One region of the Paenibacillus sp. A3M_27_13 genome, then DNA from elsewhere that is predicted to be linked to it. Evidence: riboswitches for the same ligand, from Rfam matches in the RefSeq annotation. Region 1 holds a riboswitch; each other region holds the start of a gene.
What was found. A riboswitch is a leader RNA that binds a small molecule or an ion and turns the genes downstream of it on or off. The one in region 1 is predicted to bind cyclic di-AMP.
Positions count from the first base shown of each region.

Region 2: linked by a shared signal. The riboswitch ahead of NLX82_RS26665 (C40 family peptidase) and the one ahead of NLX82_RS08330 (hypothetical protein) in region 1 are both predicted to bind cyclic di-AMP.
Region 3: linked by a shared signal. The riboswitch ahead of NLX82_RS26160 (resuscitation-promoting factor) and the one ahead of NLX82_RS08330 (hypothetical protein) in region 1 are both predicted to bind cyclic di-AMP.
Region 4: linked by a shared signal. The riboswitch ahead of NLX82_RS17415 (TrkH family potassium uptake protein) and the one ahead of NLX82_RS08330 (hypothetical protein) in region 1 are both predicted to bind cyclic di-AMP.

Region 1 covers NZ_JANAVE010000002.1:403,307-407,521, reverse strand. The annotation lists gene kdpA (potassium-transporting ATPase subunit KdpA) at 1-869, opposite strand, end outside; gene NLX82_RS27705 (potassium-transporting ATPase subunit F) at 1,021-1,098, opposite strand; gene NLX82_RS08330 (hypothetical protein) at 1,282-1,677, opposite strand; cyclic di-AMP (ydaO/yuaA leader) riboswitch at 1,793-1,965, opposite strand; gene NLX82_RS08325 (glutathione peroxidase) at 2,432-2,917, shown strand; tRNA gene NLX82_RS08320 (tRNA-Leu) at 3,063-3,145, opposite strand; gene NLX82_RS08315 (urease accessory protein UreF) at 3,414-4,151, shown strand.
Region 2 covers NZ_JANAVE010000014.1:44,626-48,840, reverse strand. The annotation lists gene motA (flagellar motor stator protein MotA) at 1-109, opposite strand, end outside; gene NLX82_RS26680 (hypothetical protein) at 297-590, shown strand; gene NLX82_RS26675 (4a-hydroxytetrahydrobiopterin dehydratase) at 708-1,007, shown strand; gene NLX82_RS26670 (GNAT family N-acetyltransferase) at 1,086-1,592, opposite strand; gene NLX82_RS26665 (C40 family peptidase) at 1,896-2,396, opposite strand; cyclic di-AMP (ydaO/yuaA leader) riboswitch at 2,402-2,539, opposite strand; gene NLX82_RS26660 (hypothetical protein) at 2,816-3,643, opposite strand; gene NLX82_RS26655 (M1 family metallopeptidase) at 3,655-4,215, opposite strand, start outside.
Region 3 covers NZ_JANAVE010000013.1:11,224-15,438, forward strand. The annotation lists gene NLX82_RS26150 (HD domain-containing protein) at 1-815, shown strand, start outside; gene NLX82_RS26155 (TatD family hydrolase) at 858-1,628, shown strand; cyclic di-AMP (ydaO/yuaA leader) riboswitch at 1,830-2,112, shown strand; gene NLX82_RS26160 (resuscitation-promoting factor) at 2,384-3,532, shown strand; gene rnmV (ribonuclease M5) at 3,679-4,215, shown strand, end outside.
Region 4 covers NZ_JANAVE010000004.1:247,784-251,998, reverse strand. The annotation lists gene NLX82_RS17420 (CPBP family intramembrane glutamic endopeptidase) at 1-1,238, opposite strand, end outside; cyclic di-AMP (ydaO/yuaA leader) riboswitch at 1,500-1,652, shown strand; gene NLX82_RS17415 (TrkH family potassium uptake protein) at 2,062-3,402, shown strand; gene NLX82_RS17410 (potassium channel family protein) at 3,510-4,187, shown strand; gene NLX82_RS17405 (LysR family transcriptional regulator) at 4,193-4,215, opposite strand, start outside.

The DNA of each region.
Region 1 (4,215 bases):
AATACCATCATGGAGCTAAAAATAATCCAGCCCTGCTTACGATTACGGGCAAACAGTCCAAAGGTATACGGCAACGAAGCCGGCATTACCCACATTGCCAAAATTTCCAGCACGTTCGTCCAAGGACTTGGATTTTCAAAAGGATGCGCAGAGTTAGCTCCCGCATAACCGCCTCCATTCGTCCCCAAATGCTTGATGGACTCCAGAGAAGCAATGGGCCCCATAGAAATCTGCTGCTGTGTTCCGCTCAGCGTCGTAAGATCCGCCGTAGGCTGTAGCGTCTGTGGTACCTTCAATCCAACCAGCACCAGCGTAAGCACAAAGGCCAGCGGCAGGAAAATCCTTATAATGGCTTTAATAAAATCTTGAAAGAAATTGCCCATCCCTTCACCGCGCCGCGTCAATCCTCTCATAAAAGCCGCAGCAACCGCAAAACCGGAAGCAGCCGAAGTGAACATCATCATCGTGACGAACGCCATCTGTGTCAGATACGTAAGCCCGCTTTCTCCGCTATAATGTTGGAGATTCGTATTCGTCATAAAGCTGATTACCGTATTAAAAGCTAGTGATGCTTCCATATTACTGTTTCCAGCCGGATTACCAGGAAGCATTCCCTGTAAACGCAACAGCAAGTAGCTGATCGCCACAAGCACGACATTCGTTGCAATGAAACTCATAACATACGTAGTCCAACGCATGCTTTCTAGCTTCTTCAATCCTACTATCTTATAAATCAGCTTTTCTGTTCCGCCAAAAATCCGATCCGTCCGATTGGGTTCATTCGAGAATACATGATACATATAGGTGCCCACTGGCTTTACCAAGAGCAGCAATATGACGATCACAATTCCAATTTGAAGCAGCTCCATCCTTTATTCCTCCTTCAAAATGCTCCTGCGTTTGGAACAACAGACCTGCTTCCAGAGCACCAATTGTGTGCACACGTTTGCGAAAACCCGCTACCTATGATGCTTAATATTCAGATCTGTTGTTCCCGCCCGCTCTATCCCCTATAGCTGACTAGAACTTTTCAGGGTTCAGGAGTGCGTAGATTAAATACATAAACACAATAGCCGTAAGCCCAAGTATAACGATCATCCTCTTCGTCCTCCTTTAGAGGTCTGCGCATCACACCAGCGTACAAACAGCAGTATCACTCCATAACTCACAGCCATGACGAGCAGCATGTATATATCCATCATGTTTATACCCTCCGTATCGGTCCTCAGATCGCCATTCTTATTTGATCATAAAATCATAAAACAACTATGTTATAAGTGCTTATCCGTTCAGCAGAAAACCCACCTCTCCGTTCAATGTGTAGATCACATGATCCGCTCCCAATCCCCGATAAATTCCTTGTGGATTACAGCCGTGCGTAATAACATAGATCGATTCCGATGTTAGCGGCCGACATATTTGCAGGAAACGGCACGTCAGATTCAAGCTGTTCTCGAACAAATACACACTACCAATTTCTTTTTTTGGAAAATTCCATTTTCCCGCTTGCATGGTATTGATGCGGACAATGTGCTCCACACCCATTTTTTTGAGCTGTCGTTCCTCCTGGGCGCTATTCGTGAGAACTGCAAACGCCAATTTTTTGAAAATAAGCAATTTCACAAAACTTCTGCCCGCTTCATTCGGTGCAGTGACAATAATTAACCGACCTTCCATCAGTAGCTCCTCTCCCGGTATAAAAAGACAACAAAAAGAAGCCGAAGGAAAAAGGCTTTCCTCCGGCTTCTTACATATCCATGATAAAATAAACCATGGCTGCACACGGCGGTTTGTTGCCTCTCCCTGTACGCTTACGAGGTTAGCTGTCGGATTCGGACGTGAGAGTCGCCCTATTTCTGGCACTTGACCTGAAAATTCACCCCATGAGACACACGGCTTCCGAAGCCGTACAATCTCGATTGGTTCCCCCGCTTTTGCAACTGCAAAATTCAGCGCTATAGACATTTCGTTGTTACTTCATTCAAGTTAATTTGAAATTACGTCTTGAATCATACACCCGCGCATGGAAGACTGTAAAGCTCAACTGCGGGGTTATAAATCGGCCTTTAGAGCCTAGGATATTAATAATAGCGCTTACAATGCAACTATGCTTCTCACAGCTCCTTCAATCTCTGTTTTTCATCCCTTTTCGAAAATGACAAGCATGTCAATATTGGCGTAGGGTAGAGCGTTTTTGGCCTTTTTTTGTAAAAAGAGAAGAAAATACGCTATATGTACCAGCTAAACACCGATTGAACCCGCTTTTATAAGAAGAAACACCTTAATTCGCTCCATTTGCGGTGCGATTTACTGTTTTGAACAAAATACGATTTTACAGCGGCTAAAGGCTTGATATAGCTTTTCCAAACTTGCAACCTTGCTTTTAATTGCTTACAATTTAATTGCTGAATATTGAATAAGGAGAGATACTATGACCGTTTATGAATATGATGCGCACACCCTGCAAGGGAAAAAAATTCCGTTATCCACATATGAAGGGAACGTTCTGCTTATCGTGAACACTGCCAGCAAATGTGGGTTAACCCCCCAATACAAAGCGCTACAAGAGCTATATGACCAGTACCATGAACAGGGGCTCGAAATTTTGGGATTTCCCAGCAACCAGTTTGCCAAACAAGAGCCAGGTTCCAGCGAGGAGATTTCCGAGTTTTGCCAGATCAATTATGGTGTTACCTTTCCGATGTTCGCCAAGACAGATGTCAATGGCGATCAAGCGCACCCCTTATTTCGTTACCTGACCCAAACTGCTCCGGGGGTATTAGGGTCCAAAGCGATCAAATGGAATTTTACTAAATTCTTAATTACACGAGAAGGTAACGTATTTAAGCGCTATGCACCGCAAACCACTCCAGATAAGCTGGCGGGAGATATAGAGAAGCTTTTGCAGCAAAACTGACATCCTTCTTTATCACAGTTAATAAACGACCGGTTGTCTACCGTTGTTCTGTGGCTAAAGGATATAACGAAAAATGCTTAACAAAAAAAGCATCCCTTCACGTAAACCGTGTCAGGATGCTTTTTTAACTGAGTATTGCATATAATGCGGTCGAGAGGACTCGAACCTCCACGGGCGTACGCCCACTACCCCCTCAAGATAGCGTGTCTGCCATTCCACCACGACCGCAAATCATAATGTAATGAGGCAACAGATTTATTATACTCTCTCATCAACTATTTGTAAACAAAAATATAATAATTATTTTATTTGTTATTTTAACTAACATATATGAGCGATAAGAATATTTAATTTGACACAAAAGCTATTTAAATGTAAATATATATTACATATATTTCGAATATTTTTCGTTATCCCCAAGTAAAAAGTAAAATAACATAACATAACATAAGGATTCACTTCGAGGAGGCGAACCACCTTGCATAAAGGCAACCGCTTGCTGAACTATGCATTATTGTTGGACCCTTCCCTACCTGTTGGTGGCTTCACCCGTTTTAACGGACTGGAGAAACTATCGCGTAACGGACATTTGAACAGTCTACAAGACCTGGAACATTACATGCTGGATGATTTGTATCCTCAATTTACAACCGTTGACGGCATGGCTATCAAAAGTCTGTATGTCGCCATCCAGCAGAATGACAGTTGGCGGATCGCCCTCATTGATAAGATGCTGCATACCCAACGTCCCTCCTGGCAGCATGTGAAGGAGTTTCGTCTATCCGGTCAGCGTCTGCTCAAGCTCGCTAAGGCTCTTTATCCTTGGCTTGAATTTGACCAGTTGGAATCTATACTCATTCAATACAATGCGATTGGCACACTCGCTACCGTTCACACCTGGATTAACTTCCTCCTCGGAAACGATGTAGAACAGACCGTTCACGGCTATCTTAGCGCAGCAGTGTCCTTCTGTGTGGAAGATGCCTTCAAACTACTCAATCCTCCTTATGAGGAAAAGAACCCTCTTATGGAGCGTATGACAAGCGAGCTCCTCTCTGCCTGGAAGAAGCTTAACCAACCTGAGCCAACTGCATCTCAGCGTCGCTTTCTTCACAGACATTGGTCCAGCTCCTACATCACTCTACCTCTTTATATGAGCCATAATAACCAATTGGATGAACCTAGACTGTTTTCCTCCTCAGGTCTATTCAAACGCCTTCCAGCATCCCCCTGATGCGTCGTTTCGCCAATGTGGTCACAACACCAAAAACACTCTGTCCCTTTCCTCAGGTGGCAGA
Region 2 (4,215 bases), on a different contig from region 1:
AAGCAGCGGGATTATTGACCAGATTGACGACCGGAGCGCCTTTTAAGATCATCCCGACGACCAGTGACATAATCCCGAGCACAAGTCCGATAATGGTTGAAATTTGCATGATACACCTCATCCATGAGAATAGATTTTGAATCCTTTCATGCCGCCGGGGTCGTCCTTGCCCCAAGCGCGTCATTACAAGACGGATTATAGTATTTATCGACAAAACTCTCTTTTTTGTTAAGTGCGAATTTCCGGTATAATAAGGTGATTATGTATTGAATGGCGGAACCATTGGAGGAAATGGCATGGGAGTAAAGCATGGGCGTGAGTATGAACAAATTTTGAACGATTTGACAGAGGCTGTGGGACGCATCCCAGACAGCTATGAATTTTTTGAGATGGAAGCAGAAGATTGGGACAGGCTGGACCCGGCGGGACGCCAGGAAGTCAATGAAGCTTTGGCAGAAGACTTATTTTATGCACTGGGTACAGAGCCCATAATCACTGTAGGCAGTGGCGTTGTGATCTATGAGCCGGAGCAGCATCGTATCTATGTACTCATTGGAGACGAGGAGCTGACGTCAGTCCCTTTGATTTGAGGTCTGTCTTATGGATTTATCAACGGGGCCGTGGTAATATGTACACCAATATATCGTAGTTTTGGCCGTATTTAAGCGGTCGAAAGGCTTCCGTATAAACGGGGAGGAGTTCGTAACATGCCTTTTACACAAGAAGAGATTGAAGCACATCTGGAGAAACTGGAGGGCTGGGAACTGGAGGAAGGACGTTGGATCGTTCGGAAATATAATTTTTCCAGTTTTATGAAAGGGATTGCATTCGTGGATGAAGTTGCCGCTATATCTGAAGCATTCAATCATCATCCATTTATTACGATTGATTACAAGACCGTGACTCTGCGTTTGACCTCTTGGGACGACGGCGGTATTATGGCCGTGGATATTAAGGAAGCCCAACAATATAATGAAGCTTTTGAAAAAATGCGCAGCAGTCATTGAGCTTGTAATGATCTGTCGTATGATGATAAAAGCGCCTTCGCTATACAACATCGCGGTTGTATGCCGAAGGCGCTTTTATCATAGAACCTGGGTTTGGTGTTCGGGACGATATACCATACAAAAAAACGGTTTTTTGCCATCGGGAGTCTGGCGTTCATAGGTATCTGTAAGCTCAAATCCAGCCGCCTTGTAAGCCCGGATAGCGCGCCCATTCCAAGTGAGTACCTCTAGATCAATTTCATTCTTCGGGTTGCGTCGTTGTGCTTCCTCTGCAATGGCACGGACAAAATCAGCGCCTTTGCCATGTCCGCATCTTTCAGGATGCATTCCAAGACCTAGCCGGGTCACACCGATCATAGGAAAATATTGAGCAAATCCCGTCAGCTTATTCTCTTCATCCAGTACGGCAACATATTGCTCTTGGCGAAGCGTGGGACTTCCAAATTCGACTTCAAGCGCCTTCATTTGTTCCCAGGGGAGCCAACCGTATATATTATAAGGTGGATCATAGCGCCACTCACAGATTGCAGCCGCTTGATGCTCGTCCATCGGTACGATCCGATAGTTGAATATTGAGGCCGGCATGTGTTCCATCCTCCTTTTACAGGTACTTCAATCATTAACAACAGATTGTAGACAAGTTGCAGGGGAATGGCAAGCGTGTTTATTTCATACTCAAGTCGGGTATACATTGAATAAGAAGGATTTACTGCTCATATGCTCCCCCAGCGCTGACGGTAAAACCGACGATGTTCGCTAAAATTGAAACCTTTTGAGGCTTCAGTTCGTCAGTAATGATAATAATTGCTGATGTTGTGGACATAAAAAACCGCAATTCGATTCCGGCCAGAATCAAATTGCGGCTAGGGTTAGCTTGCTGTGCGTTAGTTATTCTACGTTGTCGTCATCAGGAATTTCTGAAGCTACAGAATGGTAAGCGTCTGTGCTCATAATTCTTTTTGCACCGACATAGCGGTTAGCGTAATAATTTTCGTTCAGTGAGCTAACTACTACACCACGTGAAGTCGAGGAGTGGGCAAATTTCCCTTCACCTACGAAGATACCTACATGGGAAATGCCTCTTCCTGTGGTGTTGAAGAACACCAGGTCTCCAGGTCTCATTTCATCGCGGGATACAGAAGATCCCATTTTGAATTGTGATCCGGATTGATGCGGAAGTTTAATTCCCAGTTTGTTGAATACATACATTGTGAAGCCGGAGCAATCGAATCCCTCGAGTGTAGTGCCTCCGCTTCTGTAGCTCGTTCCTTTGGCATCTTGAATGACCTGGTCCATCTTAGAGTCTGCATATGCACTGCCGCCACCGAATGTAAAAGATGTAAAGGCAATGGCAAGACCCATAGCTGCGATCGTTAGCTTCTTCTTCAAAAAAAATATACCCCTTCCAATGCCTGCGAGGTTAGCTTAAGGATTCGGTAGAAGGTTCCCCTATGACCACTCTGTTGCGAGATCAATTCACCCAAACTGGTTCCCCCGCTTCCTAGGTGCCAGGAATTAGGCTTAACTTAAGATGTGCACCTTGGAGAGCAGTATTCACAATAACGTTATTTTTGAGATAAAGGTTACAATAAAGATTACAAAGTTGTTACTATCAGTTCACTGCGATTATTGTAACAAAGACGGCTGGCTTTGGCAAATGTTTCATTGCAAAAAGTTACAAAAAAAATCTGCTCCTAATGTCCCAGGAACAGATGTTGTTAACAGTATTCAGTTATGTGTCGTTTGCGCGGATATGAATCAAGATTTTTCGACAGACGGAAATGAAGTAAAAAACATAAAGGCAGGGCTTAACTTCTACTGGAGATATAGGTATGCCATAGTCTGTACTGCGAACTGATATGCCACAGCCTGACCAGACTAGTAACAAAATGATACGATTGCTGGAGAATGAGCGCCAGCATACCAGTCCAAATCATCGCCACGGTGCCAAATAGACCGAAGACCAGCAGCACACAAGCACCGAGCAAAAGGGATATACCGACAGCTGGGAGGAACTGGCGAAAGAAGGCGAGCAGGGACGATAGTATGGCGTGACCACCGACAGTCCCCAGTTGCATATACAGGATGCACTGCCGAATGAACCATCCGTAAGCCATCCACCCCATGGCATAGGGCAATAAATGCAGCAGGTAAGAGGGAGATTGAAGCGTTCCTGCTACAATAGGGTAGAGTCTCGGTACTACCCAAAAGGCGGGAAGCAGCAGCAGTCCCAACTCGATGGTGTAATACAACAACGACGACATGCCATGGCGTTTCATACCCTTGAAAAAGGACAGGCTTTGCGGTTCAGTCGCATCGGTATGCAGGCTTTGATATATTCCGGCTCTAATGAAGGGAGTGATCAGTATGCGTAGTACAGTCGCCCCTAGTAGTATCCACAAATACACATGTACTTCCCGGCTGTCCATCAGAGCAATCTGGCTCTCCATCCAAAACAAGGTCTGTCCCAGCTCGTTTTGACCCTGATCAGGATAACGGAGCAGTAGCGGGATAACGGCAGACTGCACCAGCCGATAGAGAAACACCCCCCACAGTAGTCGATACAGAAATAAAATGATAACGATATAGAATCGTATGCGCACCAGCGCCCAGCCCTCTTTTATAACAGTCCGCATCTATAGACACCTCACCATGACAGACTTCCAAGCAGTGTTTCTAACAGCTTGGTTACACTTACATTCCAACGGGTTTGTTGCTTTTCGTCCAATTCGGCTTTTAGGCTATTGTTAATGTGCTTGTTCTCCAGTGCAATGGTATATAGAGGATCAAGGGTTACATAGGAAACGGGAGAAGTACTTTTGATCCGAAAAGTTGTGCTTTTGCCCACGCCGTCCCAAGCCTTGAATATCGTGGTACCATCCTTGAAGGTAAATTGGACAGGGATCTTGGGATAATCCGCCCCTTTTTTGCTGACCGTCACGACTGCTTCATATCCATTCTCCAGCTTTTGGTTCGTGATATGATCCACCGAAAAGTCCGCCATCTGGCCGTCATATACATACTGTTCAAAATAGTGGCTCCATGAGCGTCCGGTGGCTCTCTCCACGATACGTTGAAAATCCTGGGAGGATGGATGCTTGAATCGGTACGTCTGGACGTAGGTCCGCATAATCCGATCCATTTTTTTCATACCCACCTGACGTTCAATGCCCCGTAGTACCAGCTTGCCTCGAGAGTAGGCGTTTTG
Region 3 (4,215 bases), on a different contig from region 1:
AGCCAATCGTTGTCAACTTGGTAACCAGTCCGCTAGATGCCGACCGTATGGATTATTTGTTGCGGGATGCTCATTCAACAGGTGTCAACTACGGCACGATTGATTTGGATCGTATTTTACGACTGCTGCGTCCTCATAATGGGAGAATTGTTGTGAAGGAATCAGGCATGCATGCAGTAGAAGATTATTTAATGTCACGCTATCAGATGTATTGGCAAATTTATTTTCATCCTGTAACACGCAGCTCGGAAATCCTTTTACGTAAAATTTTCAAGCGAGCAAAGGAATTGTTTAAAAACGGATATGAGTTTGGTTTTCTGCTGGACCCGCTGCCGGATCTGTTGAAAGGAGAGCTTACAGTAGAGCAATATCTGATGCTCGACGAGTCATTAATCCAGACCGTATTTAGCCAGTGGAAACGAGAAAAGGACGAGATTTTAAGTGATTTGAGCAGCCGTTTTATGGACCGTAGATTGTATAAATATGTAGAGATTGAAAATATGGATACAGATACCATTGACAGTATTAGAGAAGCTTTGAAAGAGGCTGGTTTGCACCCTGAATATGATTTTGAAATTGATTTTCCGACAGATCTTCCTTATGATGTGTTTCGGCAGGGTGGCTCGACGGACAACCAGATTTTACTGCTTGGACGTCAGGGCGAGGTGAGTGAAATATCCGAAGTTTCGGAAATTGTGCGCTCAATAAGTGGTATTCACCGAGGAAAATATCATATGTATTTTCCCCAGAATAAATTGAACGCGGTAAAAGACAGGCTTCCTGCCGAAATAAGGAATTATTTTGTCAAAGAATAGACAACTATATAGAAATGTAAGTAAAAAAAGGAGATGTAAACCTTGGATTTATTCGACACTCATACTCACTTGGATGCGCCACAATTTGACGAAGATCGTGAAGAAGTTATAGCACGTGCTGTCGAATCAGGAGTAACACGGATGATCAATATCGGATTTAATCGTGAGACCATTCCATCCACCATGAAATTGGCCGAGACGTATGATTTTATTTATGCGGCAGTCGGATGGCACCCTCAGGATGCTATTACAATGCAGGAGGGCGATTTAGAATGGATTGCATCGTTATGCAGTCATAAGAAGGTTGTAGCCATCGGAGAGATCGGTCTGGATTATTATTGGGATACATCACCGAAGGATGTTCAGCATCGGGTGTTTCGAAATCAAATTGGTCTGGCTCGTGAGCTCAAAATGCCCATTGTTATTCATAACCGGGATGCACATGAAGATATTGTTAGGATATTGCGCGAGGAAAAAGCGAGTGAGATTGGAGGAGTCATGCACTCCTTTTCGGGTAGCTGGGAGACAGCCAAAATGGTGCTGGATATGGGATTTCACCTTTCCTTTGGTGGTCCAATAACGTTCAAAAATGCCAAGCAGCCAAAAGAGGTGCTCGCACAGGTGCCGCTGGACCGTCTGCTCATTGAAACTGATGCTCCCTATCTGACGCCTCATCCGTTTCGTGGGAAGCGAAATGAGTCTGCACATGTGAGACTGGTAGCAGAGGCTGCAGCCCAAATCAAAGGGATTACAGTGGAGGAATTAGTGTCAATAACGACCCAAAATGCCCTGGAACGATTTGACATTCAATGAAAAAGTGAAGAAATCGATCAAAATAAAGAGATAGACGAAGCTAATCATGAATTTGTTGCAGGAAACTCGAGAATATTACAATATTTTAACCGAATATTTTAAAAAATGTACTTGAAACCTGCTTTACAACATGCATAGAAACAGGATATCATCTTTTCAGTGAATTGTTGTTTGAATGTAAACATCAACAAGTCATTTCATGAACCAGTCTCGCTGAGTCCCTTTTACAGGGAACGGGGGAACCGATATGGCTTACAGTACGTCCGGCATATGTGCAAGAAGGGAACGTCTCTTCCGCCAGCCGGCTCGACCGAAATTCTTTCCCCGAATGGGATTGAATAGGTGGAGGAGCCGTATTTCGATTTCTTTCTGGGTCTTCGGGGTGAATGTGAAGGCGACCGCCATGAGCGGTTGACCCAAGCTAGGGCGACTCTCTACGTCCGAACCCGACAGCTAACCCCGTAAGCGTAACAAGAGAGAAGCCATCTCGTGCATGAGTTTTCCCGCATATTCACACATGCCGGAAGCCACGAAAGAGCTCTCTAGTCTCTTTCTCTGGCTTTTTTTGTTGTGAATAAAAGAAAATCTGTCATCATACTGTGGTTAAACAGGGGAGGACAGCATGCCGCGAAGACGGGTACATGGTGCAGGACAGTCGCAGTTTGGGCTTGTCTTGTAGAAAATCTGTTATAGTCACGTCAAATCTCAACTATGTCTTACTCCAGACGGCGGGCTATGTAAGGAGGACGGAGGAAATGGGCATTTTCCAAAAAAAGGATACCCATGAGTCACGCTCATCCAGCATGTCTTACGTATTGCGTTGGAAGCAAGAGAATGTGCGCCAGGCTGCTTTGGTTGCTATTTTTCTAATCGCGCTAACGATTATGATTTCAATTCTGATGTACACGCAATCTAAAAAACAAGTCTTTTTTGTCATCGATGGCAAGGCGTCTGCGGTAGAAACCCGGGAATCCAAGCTTCAAGATTTGCTGAGCGAGCATTCCATTTCACTTCAGCCGCATGATACAGTTTCCATGCCGCTAAATGGAGCAATACAGGATGGCGATCGCGTAGTCATTAAACGTGCCAATCAAGTCAAAGTATCTTCAGGCAATGAGACGAAAAAGCTGTACACAACAGAAAATACAGTAGAAGGTGCCATTCGTACCTCGGGCTATAAATTATCATCAACGGATAAAGTTTATCCTGCGTTGGATGCCTCTGTTTCGTCTAACATGGACATAAAAATCGTCCGTGTGAAGAAACAGCAGGTCGAACAGAAAAAACAGGTGCCTTATCAGGTCATCAAAACGGCCGATCCGAGTCTTTATAAAGGCGATAATCGGGTCATTCAAAGCGGCAAATCGGGTGTGGTCGTCCAGCACGTTCAAAAGGTATATCATGATGGAAAGTTGGTATCCAAACAGCTGGTTAACAAGGAAGTTGCACAGAACCGTGTGGATAAAGTCATTGCAGTAGGAACGAAGAAAAAACCGGTCGTTCTGGCTGCTTCCGTCGGTCCCAATGATGCCGTTAAGGCAACAACGGTTAGTTCGGGCAGTGCTGTCCGTAAAGCAGGCGTCAATTTTAAATATAGCAAAGTTTTACAAAATGTCTCCATGACGGCGTATTCCTCACAGGAGCCAGGTATCGGTACACGTACTGCATCCGGCGCACGTGTCACGGAAGGACGCACCATCGCGGTCGATCCGAGTGTAATTCCAATCGGCTGGTGGGTGTATATCGAAGGGGTGGGCTTCCGCCGTGCGGAGGATACCGGTGGCGCGATTAAAGGCCACAAAATCGATGTGTATTATGAGAGTTTGAGCCGAGCCAACCAATTTGGTCGTAAGCACGGTAAAACCGTTTATGTTATCGGACCGATAAAGCCTGAAATCAACTAAAACAGGTTGTGTATGTTGAGGGCAATGCGATAGTATTAACAACATAGTTATGCCATGCTAAGAAGAGGATATCCTCTTCTTATTTTGTTTTCAAAAGCAGGGAAAGATAAATATAGCTTGCTGTGTAGCAGTGGAGGGAAACGCAAATGATCAAGGAAGTGATCGTGGTAGAGGGCCGGGATGATACGGTGGCCATTCGCCGCGCTGTTGAAGCGGATACGATAGAAACTGGCGGCTCAGCCATTAATAAAATGACGCTGCGTAAAATTGCATTGGCGCAGGAGCGGCGGGGGGTCATCATTTTAACCGATCCCGATCATGCAGGGGAGCGCATCCGTAAGATTATCGCTTCCAAGGTACCCGGCTGCAAGCAGGCCTTTATACCCGAGGCAGAAGCGACGCGCAAAGGAGATATTGGCGTGGAGAATGCCTCACCGGAAGCGATCAGACACGCTCTTGCACGGGTCCATACGACAGTGGAAGGCGCCGACCCGCTGATTGAGTGGGCGGACCTGATTGATGCTGGACTCATCACCCACCCCAATGCTGCTGCACGCCGTATGGCCTTAGGGAATGTGCTGGGTATTGGTTATTGTAACGGAAAGCAGCTACATAAACGGCTCTCTGTATTTCAGATCAGCCGCGAGGAATTTGCCGGGGCGCTGGCACAAATTGAAAGTGAA
Region 4 (4,215 bases), on a different contig from region 1:
GATTGCGTGGCATCTGTTGTGGAGAATGTATTAAATGTGCGCTCCAGTATAAAGAATAAGATGGATTGTACCCCGAGTAAAATAAAGGCCCACAAGTAGCCAACATACATACTGCGAAGCACATACAGCCCGTAGCCCGGCTCTTTCGCACGCGGCCATGCATTCAGTCCAACCTGACGCATAAGCCCGTCACCGCCGACCAAGGAGAAGTAGAGCGCTACTGCCATGAAGAAGGTAACACCAATCTGGAACACCATAAGAAATATAAGCATGCCCTTACCGCCTGCTTCTGCTTGCAATAAAGGCAGCATGTTCATTGTCCCAGCTATACTTGCAATAAAGTATATAACGGACAGAACAATGCCGCGTACAAATGAAGTATGTCGTCGGGTGAGTGACGCATACACAATGGCAAGAACACCCAGCACAAAGCTAAATAGGGCATAACCCGCATAGGTCATCCAATTCGCCCAAAATGTTTGCTTTTCGATATAATCGGTATAGGACGACGGGGCCGAAAAGCTTTGAGAGAAGGAGCGAACATCACCGTCTTCGAAAGTAAAAGCCAATGTAAGTACCGAGGCGCCGATTTTTTTATCGTCTACGGTATACTTTAATCCACCTTCTTTTTCAGTGGTGGCGAGCTTCAAGTCCGACGGCTTAAAACCAAAGCGCTTAACCCATACTGCGGCCGCCTGCTCCTTGGCTTCAAGCGTCATGCCGTCCTCAGCTACACGTATAAGCCTGTTACGTGCTTCTTCATCCGTAGAAATATCAGCCTGTGTGTAATTGGTACTGGAGGTGATCCGTTTAAAGCTAACGACCTTCCCAGTGGATAAATCCACATGAATTTGCAGTTTGCTTTTCGCTGAGGATTCAGGCAGATCAACCCGAAAGGTTTCGTAAGGGTAATTTTTCTTCCATGTACGGTCGTACTGTTGAAGCAGTTTTTCTCTAGATAAATAACCGTACAAATCTGTTTCGGCCTGATAGGTCACGACAGGCTCCTCTGGCTGTGATTCAGTATAGCCCAACTCGGAGCGGGCAAAGTCCAATGCGTGTATGACCGCTTCTTGTTTGCTGATGACCTTTGCGTTCATTACTGATTCTGGACTCGGATTACTAAGCGAGGGAATAAGCAATTGAAAGATAAAAAAGCAAATCAGGCCAATCCCGCCCAGCAAGCCTAATTTTTTGAAGTTGGCCGTGAGCACGACCGGTTTCCCGATAGGATTCATGAGTTTCCTCCTTAATCTGTAAATAAGAACATCCATTAAAGATATCATACTGCACAGGTTCCCGCCAACAGACCAGCGATATTCATGAAAATAGAGTGAAAGCACTTTAAAGTTCCAATAAAATAAGATAAGCTGCGATTAAACGATGCCCATTCGCAAAATAAAGCCAATTTCACGTTTTTTCGGCGAAATCGGTTTTGTGATCTGGATATAGAAGGATTATAATCTTGAGGCAATGCCTATAAAATACATAGGTAATGATATACAGTTGAGCCGAATTTCTATGAGAAAACGGGGGAACCATGTTACTGGGGTGAATTTTACAGCCGATCCTGCTGGATTGGATGTGTAAATAGGGCATACTGTGCTGCCCGAATCCGTCAGCTAACCTCGTAGGCTATGAGCAGGAACCAAGTCAGGCACTCGGTTTTCCGGTGTCTATTTTTGTGCGTATAAAAGTGTTTGGATTGGTTAGACCGCTGCGGGTGCAGATTATTCTTCCGATTGCTGTTATCCCCGGATTTTTTGATTGTATAACCCCTTTAATGGTTAAAATCCGGAGATAAAGGCAAACGCTTCGCTTCTTCAGAACAATTCTGCTTCCTTCGCTGCTGCCCGCCAATAGCACAGGGGGCAGAGTAGTGCTTGACATGCATTCTTCCTGTATTCAGGGAATGCTAATTATAGTTACTAAAGGTTTGGAAAAATCAAAAAAATTAGGGGCAACGACGATCGGAAGATCAAATGGAACGCGTAGCGGGCTTACACCGTATTAAATCACTGTTTTTATAGTTTTAAGGATTAGGAGAGAAGTGATGAATAGATGAATCCCAATGCAAGCTGGCTCCGGCTTTCTCCACCGCAGATATTCGTTGCGGGTTTTGCCATTATCATTCTAATAGGTAGTTTATTGTTAATGCTGCCGATCTCCAATACAACAGGAAAGCCACTTGCGTTTATAGACGCTTTGTTTACTGCCGCTTCCGCGACCTGTGTTACAGGGCTTGTCGTAAAGGATACGGGGACCTTTTTTACAACCTTTGGTCAAGTTGTTATCGCTGCGCTCATTCAGATCGGCGGCCTGGGCTTTATGACTATGGCTACCTTGATCGCGCTGGTGTTCAAACGTCGGATTTCCTTACGGGAGCGCCTCATTTTACAGGAAGCGATGAATCAGACCTCTGTCGAAGGAATTGTCGGATTGATTCGTAAGGTGCTGCTGTACTCGCTGGTCATTGAGGGCGTATGTGCTGCAATATTTGCGATTCGCTGGTCGTTTGATATGCCTGTAGGCAGGGCGATTTATTTTGGGATTTGGCATGCCATCTCCATGTTTAACAATGCTGGTTTTGACTTATTCGGGCACTTTCGCAGCCTGACAGGTTATGTATATGATCCGATTGTTAATTTTACAGCTATGTTCCTGATTATTTCAGGCGGAATTGGTTTTGTAGTGATGTCGGACCTGGCAGAATATCGCAAGCGCAAGAGACTTTCCTTGCATACTAAGGTGGTACTCAGCATGACGGGCGCTATGATTGTAGTCGGCACGCTCGTGATTTTTGTATTTGAGTTTACGAATCCAAAGACTCTTGGCTCGCTTGATTGGGGGGGGAAACTGCTGGGATCTTTATTCCAGTCCGTAACCCCTCGTACCGCAGGTGCCAATACACTGGACATTGCAGGCTTGCGGCAGGCTACGCAGTTTTTTATCATCATACTCATGTTTATCGGGGCTTCTCCTGGCTCTACTGGAGGCGGGATTAAGACCACAACATTCGCGCTGCTCATTGGAGCCGTGATTTCGATGCTACGGGGGCGTGAAGATATTGTGCTGTTCAGGTACCGACTTGCGCAGGGACGAATTTACAAGGCTTTGACCATTACACTGCTGGGGCTGCTGTTCGTGATCGGGGTGACCATGATTTTGTCGGCAACCGAAGATCATCATTTTCTGATGATCTTGTTCGAGACGGTGTCTGCGTTTGGTACGGTGGGGCTGTCGATGGGGCTTACACCTGATTTGACAGTCATAGGTAAGCTGGTGATTACCCTGACGATGTTTGCAGGTAGACTGGGGCCACTCACGCTAGCTTATGCACTGGGGCCGAAAAAGGGTAAAGAATTATATCGTCATCCGGAAGGCAAAATGATTATAGGATGAATCATTTCATGATATGTAGTATACATTTCGTTGATTTAATTATTTCAGGATTTTTGCAAAATCCTCATTTATGAAATTGATTCAGATAAGGGAGTTTTCGAGTAGATATGAAAACGCAGCAGTTTGTAGTTATTGGCTTGGGACGGTTTGGCTCAAGCCTGGCTTTGCAATTGGTGGATATGGGGTGCGAGGTGCTAGGCATTGACCGGAATGAGGATGTTGTGGACAGTATGAGTGAGATGTTGACACATACTGTCGTTGCGGACGCTACCGATGAAGACTCATTGCGATCACTGGGCATCCGTAATTTCGATTGCGGCATTGTTGCTATTGGTGATGACATTCAGGTAAGCATCCTGACCGCCATTTTGCTGAAGGAGCTGGGTGTGAAAAAAGTCGTAGCCAAAGCCATATCTGTGCTGCACGGGCGTGCGTTAGAGAAGCTCGGTGTGGACCGGATCATTTATCCAGAACGGGATATGGGTATCCGGGTGGCTCATCAGCTAGTCACGCCTAATTTGCTCGATTATTTGGAGTTGTCCAAAGAATACAGTATTGTGGAACTCAATGTACCTGCATGTCTGAATGGCAAAACGCTAGCAGAGCTAAATGCCCGTACTCGCTTTGGTTGTAGTGTCGTGGCGCTTCATACGGCGAACGGTATCCTGATCGCACCGACGGCTATGGATCGGCTAAAAGCAGACGATATTATGGTCATCATCGGCTCGAATGACAATATCGGTCGCTTTGAGGATGAGGTTGTTAATGTCAATGAAGAGGGCTAAACCCTCTACACCATACGATAGCCTGCAA